Regions from separate parts of the Psychrobacillus sp. FSL W7-1493 genome, predicted to be linked through region 1. Evidence: predicted binding sites of a transcription regulator. Region 1 holds the regulator's gene; each other region holds the start of a gene.

Region 1 (2,271 bases):
CTTGACGTCCTAGCTCAGATACATCTTTAATGTGCACAGATGTAAAATTTTTCTGTAATTCTTCATCTGCATCTAGCAGTGTGGAGGATACAGATTGGTCAATTTTATGCGCTTCGTCCTCTGTAAATGCTAGAGGGAAGCGAAAACCATTTAGGTTTCTCGCCAAGCGAATTCTGGTGCTCATCACGATGTCAGAATGTTCTCCTTCTCCTTCCATCCAACTAGATCTGGAATTATCTAAAAAGTTCTCAATCGACATGTGAAGCGTCACCTCCTCCGGCAAGTTGCTGTTCAAGTTCTTTTACTTCATCTCTTAACTTCGCCGCATCTTCAAATTGCTCTTGCTCAACTGCCTGCTTCATTTGAGCCCTAATTGCTTCAATTCGTTTCTTTAAAGCTATTTTTTCACCAAGTCGCCCTGGTGCTTTTCCAATATGTGTAGTGTTGCCATTGTGTAGACGTTTTAGGGCTTGAGGTAAATGAGGACGGAAGCTTTCGTAACATGAAGCGCATCCAAACTTACCTTCTTCTAGAAATCTTTCAATAGACCAACCACATTCATCACATTCAAGTGTTTTTTGTTGTTTTTGTTGAACTATCTGATCTGCTTGGTTAAACCAATTAGATAGAAGCTGATGAAGAGATAATGGGTCTTGTTTGTATTCAACATAAAACGGGTGGAGGCTATTGGCACAGACCTCACAATAATGTCTTTCAAAGTGTTCTCCGTTATGCACTTGTGTAACCGTCACTTTAGCTGGCCGTTGTTTACAATTTTCACAAATCACCTTATCAACACCCCGTTCAATTTTCACTTTTTTCGTATTTTAGTGTTAAAAGCATGGCACATAGTATACGTGCTCGCAGCTCATCTCTTGCTGGTAGTGGGATGGCTAAAGTTGTTCTGTCTAGAGCTGCTAAAATTATCTTTGCCTCTCTTTTAGTAATAACATCTTCATCCAATAAACGAAAAACAATATCCTCTGTAGTGGATGCAGATGCTCCTGCTTCCAGACTTTGTATTATATGCTCAATTAATTCAGCTTTTGTGTGGGCTCGAACGCGGAGAATTCGAATATACCCACCACCACCACGTTTACTTTCCACCAAATATCCACGATCCAGTGTGAATCGGGTGTTTATTACATAATTTATTTGTGAGGGTACACATTGAAATTTTTCTGCGATCTCGCTTCTTTTGATTTCAATTTGCCCTCTACTTTCTTGTTCGATAATTGCCTTCAAATAACCTTCAATAATGTCAGATATATTTTTCATCTTCTCTCACCTCTTCTCACAAAAACTGACTTTGACTATCTTTGACTATATTATATAATGAATGTTTTGGTTGTGCAATTGATTTGCCTAGCATAAAAGAAACAAAAAAACTACCAACATTTATTGTCAGTAGTTTTAGGGTGTATCAAAATGAAAACTTATATTCTTATATTTGTGAATTGTATTTAAGCTGTGTAATAAAAATTGTTGGCTCTACCTCAATATCCTGTACTTTGAAAAAGTGATGTCTTTCATACAAATTAAGAGCTGGTATATTTTTTGCTCCGGTAGTAACTGTTATACTCACAGTTTTAGGAGTTGCACTTACAACATGGTGTAACAACTCAGAAGCTATTCCCTTTCTAAAATAATTTGGGTGGACAACTAACCTACAAATGTTTAGTACGTCTCCCTCATATTCATAGGAGATAAAACCAAGTAGGTTCTCCTTATTATACTTTCCTATAAAAATCTCTTTAGATACTTTAATATCCTCGATTGTTTCCTTAAGCTGTGGTATGCCTTCAAAACCGATAATTTCTGCTTCCTTGCGGTAAGCCGGAAGCTGTATTTCGAGCATTTCCTCTGCTACAGAATGTTTTTGGTGATCAATTAATCGAATCATACACACCTCTATTAAATTTTTCTTCTCTTATTAGTTTTTTGGATCTTCGATACTTGCTTCCATTTATCCCGTTCTGTTTTTTGAGCAGCTAAGTTGTTTTTTCGCTCGATATGGGCAAGCTCACGCAATAATTTCACATAGCTTACATATCGATCCTCTTTTAGCAAACCAGTTTGAATGGCTTCTTGAATGGCGCAACCCGGCTCTTTTTTATGCTGACAGTCTCTAAATCGACAGTCGATAGCAAGTTCTTCAATATCCTGAAAACTGTTGCTAATACCCTCGCTAGAATCCCAGAGCTGGAACTCTCTCATTCCCGGGGTATCAATTAATAGTCCCCCTCCAGGTAACAAGGAAAGCTCTCTATG
Region 2 (2,271 bases), 2.7 Mb from region 1:
TGGACTCTTTCTCTGATTCCCATTTTTTACGCATATCTGCTGAGGACTTGTCTAACTCCTCTAATTCCTGACGCAATTGTTCTAATCTCTTTTTGCTAGCTGAATCCTTTTCTTTCATCAGCGCTTGCTCCTCAATTTGGAGCTGCATCATTCTTCTTGTTACTTCATCCAGCTCTTGAGGCATTGAATCTATTTCCGTACGAATCATGGCACATGCTTCATCTATTAAGTCTATTGCCTTGTCAGGAAGAAAACGTTCTGTAATATAGCGGTTGGAAAGCTGAGATGCTGCTACAATTGCTCGATCGTGTATACGTACACCATGATGTAATTCAAAGCGTTCCTTTAAACCGCGAAGGATGGATACTGTATCCTCTACGGAGGGTTCTCTTACTAATACTTGCTGAAAACGGCGCTCTAAAGCTGGGTCCTTTTCAATATACATACGATATTCATCAAGAGTAGTCGCTCCAATACAGTGCAGTTCTCCTCGTGCGAGCATTGGCTTTAACATATTCCCCGCATCCATGGCACCATCTGATTTCCCAGCACCAACTATTGTGTGGATTTCATCAATAAATAAAATGATTTTTCCTTCGCTCTCTTTGATTTGCTTAAGTACTGCTTGAAGCCTTTCTTCGAATTCCCCACGATACTTTGCTCCTGCGATTAGCGAGCTCATATCTAATTCGAATATCTCTTTATCCTTCAAGCCCTCTGGTACATCTTTTTTTACAATTCTTTGTGCCAATCCTTCTACAATAGCGGTCTTACCAACCCCTGGCTCTCCGATCAGAACAGGATTATTTTTAGTCTTTCTTGATAAAATACGAATGACATTTCGAATTTCCTGATCTCTACCGATAACCGGGTCCATTTTGCCGTCTTTTACTGCATTTACTAAATTACGTCCGTACGTTTCTAAAGGACTTTTTTGATCTTGTTGGTTCATTTGCATAATTAACAGCTCCATTTCACAAAACTTTGACCTTTATTGACTATTATAAATATAAATCCTTGTAGCATAATTTGTAAAGTATTAAGCTTTATGTAACGGAATATATGCTATATTTATAGGTACATATAAAGGTGGTGTTGAGGTGGATCATACTTTAGTATCCCCAGATATTAGGTTATTATTTAAACAATACGGTTCTATTATAAAATTAGAGAAGGATCGTTCGGTTTATGTAGAAGGCGAACTAGCACAAGACGTATATTTTATCGTAAGCGGTTCTATTGCGATTAATAAAGATACAGAGGGTGGCAAATTACTCACTTTAAGAATAGTAGGTCCCGAAAACTGTATAGGTGAATCTGGTGTTTTCGCAGATAATACTCATCATAGCTTTTCTGCTCTTACGTTGGAGACTACACAGCTATTAGTGCTACCAAAAAATAAATTAGAAAATTTTCTTGTTAATTCTACTCAGTTAATGGTGGAATGGACAAAATATATACAGCTTATTTACTTAAAAAACCAGACAAGGTTTCGTGATTTGATGCTTTATGGTAAAAAAGGCGCTCTATATTCTACTTTAATACGCTTGTGTAACACGTATGGTGAACCATTGTCTGATGGTAAGATTAAAATTAATTTCTCACTTACTAATCAGGAGATAGCTAACCTTTGCTCGATGAGTAGGGAAGTAGTTAATCGAATGTTAAATGATATGAAAAGCGAGGGTCTAATTTCGTTTCATAAAGGTATTATTACGATAAACGATTTAGAGTTATTAAGAAGAGAAAACCAGTGCGAAAGCTGTCCTCTTTGCGTTTGTCGGATAGATTAATTAGAGTAAGTGAACGATTGTCGTTCGTTTACTCACTTGTTTATAATGTTGATTTCCATTTGCGGACGCTTTTCGTGGGCACGACTCCAGGATTTTCCCTCGCTGCATTCAGTCTCAAATCCTAAGCAGCTCAGGAAAACGACTCTTATAATTCACAAAAAAACGCGTATAATCAAACAAGGCACTTCCTGTTCGACTTGAACAGAAGATGCCTTGTTTTTGTTTTAAATGTCTTCTCTTATGAATAGAGAAGTTATTATAATTATCGAATACCTAATGCAATTTTTGCATATCGAGACATATTATCTTTTGACCATGGCGGGTTCCAGACAATATTAACCTCAGTGTCTTTAACCTCAGGTAGCTCAGCTAGTGCTGTTTTAACCTGATCTACTATCATTGGACCCATCGGGCATCCTATAGAAGTTAATGTCATCGTAACTGTTGCTTGTCCCTCATCAGTTAGATCCACATCGTA
Region 3 (2,271 bases), 960 kb from region 1:
TCCCTTTTACGAGGTTAATATAGGAAAAGAGTGGTAATGATATAGATTAGACAGTAAATAAAGGAGGTAAACAAATGGACCAAGTACATAACGAGGATTTAACACCAAAAGAAGCCATTGATGCACTGGAGCAGATTCAAGGAAAATTCCCTGGAGCGAGGCGCGCACACGCTAAGGGGGATATGTATGAGGCAACATTTCTTCCAAATGGGAATGCTGTACCCTATACGGTTGCGCCCCATCTTCATAGAGAAGCAATTCCTGCTACTGCTCGTTTTTCCAATAGCCCCCCTAACCCTGCCTCCGTCGATTATCTTGTTCCCGCCAAAGGGCTCGCCGTTCAATTTCAGCTACCCGATGGAAGCTTCACCAATTTAGTGAGTTCTACCGTACTGATGTTCGTCACAAGCAGTCCTAGAGAATTTATCGATATGATTGAAATCTTTACGGATAAAAAAACAGGCATCAAGACAATCGACCGAGCCATCAATATGGTGGAGCTGGTTTCTAAAAAATATCCACATAGCGAGAAGGTTATTCAAATTATTAAGGAGCAGGCAAAGCAGCCGCCTACTAGTTACGCGGAGCTCCACTACTATCCTATCCACGCCTTTTATTTTGTTAATAAAGACGGCGAACGCCAAGCAATCAAATACGAATGGGTCCCTGTCGATGAAACAAAGGATCCTGCTCTAACAAGCAAATCGATTTCAGCCAACTATTTGACGGAAGAGCTCGACGACCGATTAAAACGGGGGCCAATCCAGTTTGATCTATTCATCCGCTTAGCAGAGGAAGGGGATAACCCAAACGATGCGACCGATATGTGGCCAGAGGATAGAAGAAAAGTGAATATAGGTCGTTTGGAAATTAGAAATAAAATACATCCTAAGGAAGACATTGTTTTCGACCCAACGATTGTTCCAAAGGGAATCGAGCTGACAGACGATCCCATACTACACTTTCGAAGTGGAGCATATGCTGAATCATATGAGAGGAGAAGTAAGAATGAATAAGAAAGCCCCAAACACATAGTTAAATGAGCATAAAAAAACACTCGAACGAATTCGAGTGTTTCTAACTGTTATAGACGCCCCTGGAGGGAATCGAACCCCCATCTCAAGAACCGGAATCTTACGTCATATCCATTAAACTACAGGGGCAAGCGACCTTTCTATTATACAAATGGTATAGGAATAATTCAAGTAAACATTTTAAAGCTTAATATTTGACCTTCCTTGACCATTCCATGTATGATAAAGTTACAACTGAGGCAGAATTTCTCAGTACACACTAAAAAAACACTAACAATTACCTTGAAGGAGGCAATCCAGGATGAATTTAATTCCTACAGTTATTGAACAAACAAATCGCGGCGAGCGTGCGTATGACATTTATTCTAGATTATTAAAAGACCGCATCATCATGCTTGGTAGCGCGATTGATGACAACGTATCAAACTCGATCGTTGCACAGCTTTTATTCCTAGAAGCAGAAGATCCAGAAAAAGATATCTCTATCTATATCAATAGCCCAGGCGGAAGTATCACAGCAGGTATGGCTATCTATGATACAATGCAATTCATTAAACCAGACGTACAAACTATTTGTATCGGTATGGCAGCATCAATGGGTGCTTTCTTACTTACAGCTGGAACAAAAGGCAAACGCTATGCACTTCCAAATGCTGAGGTTATGATTCACCAACCACTTGGTGGAGCTCAAGGGCAAGCAACGGAAATCGAGATTGCAGCAAAACGTATCTTATACCTACGCGACAAGTTAAACCAAATTATGGCTGAACGTACTGGTCAACCGATTGAAGTCGTTTCAAAAGACACAGATCGCGATAACTTCATGCCAGCAGAGCGTGCATTAGAATACGGTCTAATCGACCATATCATTTCACGTAGCGACATGAAAAAAGATTTAAAATAATATAAATCCAAGGCAGTGATTCACCGCCTTGGATTTTTTTATAAAATAGATGAAAGGTCGTGTTCAATTTGCTATATACAATAAGTTCTCTGTTAATCATATTGTCCTTAGTCATTTACATCGTAAGTCTACAAAGCAAAATAAAAAAATTAGAATCACAACAGGCCCTTCCGTTTAAAGGAGACAAAGCCCTAGAAAAACAAATCGTAGAGATGAATAATAATGACAGCAGCCAGGTTGAAATGGTCAAGCTTGTTCGAAATGAAACTGGCATGGGACTAGTTCCTGCCAAAAAATATGTAGATAAAGTTCTTAACCATATTTAATGTCATT

What was found. The regulator CtsR, encoded in region 1, represses protease genes until heat stress. The targets are predictions, from matches to a motif close to ATGGTCAATAAAGGTCAAACA.
Region 2: MKX96_RS14640 (ATP-dependent Clp protease ATP-binding subunit) is a predicted target of CtsR. The motif match lies at 982-1,002, and genes of this name have one in related genera.
Region 3: clpP (ATP-dependent Clp endopeptidase proteolytic subunit ClpP) is a predicted target of CtsR. The motif match lies at 1,226-1,246, and genes of this name have one in related genera.

The regions. Positions count from the first base shown of each region.
Region 1 is NZ_JBBOSB010000001.1:166,558-168,828, reverse strand. It holds gene MKX96_RS00830 (protein arginine kinase) at 1-259, opposite strand, end outside; gene MKX96_RS00825 (UvrB/UvrC motif-containing protein) at 249-788, opposite strand; gene MKX96_RS00820 (CtsR family transcriptional regulator) at 805-1,278, opposite strand; gene MKX96_RS00815 (GNAT family N-acetyltransferase) at 1,445-1,903, opposite strand; gene rsgA (ribosome small subunit-dependent GTPase A) at 1,915-2,271, opposite strand, start outside.
Region 2 is NZ_JBBOSB010000001.1:2,889,735-2,892,005, forward strand. It holds gene MKX96_RS14640 (ATP-dependent Clp protease ATP-binding subunit) at 1-958, opposite strand, end outside; gene MKX96_RS14645 (Crp/Fnr family transcriptional regulator) at 1,101-1,793, shown strand; gene MKX96_RS14650 (metal-sulfur cluster assembly factor) at 2,056-2,271, opposite strand, start outside.
Region 3 is NZ_JBBOSB010000001.1:1,121,571-1,123,841, reverse strand. It holds gene MKX96_RS05690 (catalase family peroxidase) at 75-1,016, shown strand; tRNA gene MKX96_RS05685 (tRNA-Arg) at 1,092-1,163, opposite strand; gene clpP (ATP-dependent Clp endopeptidase proteolytic subunit ClpP) at 1,336-1,938, shown strand; gene MKX96_RS05675 (hypothetical protein) at 2,007-2,264, shown strand.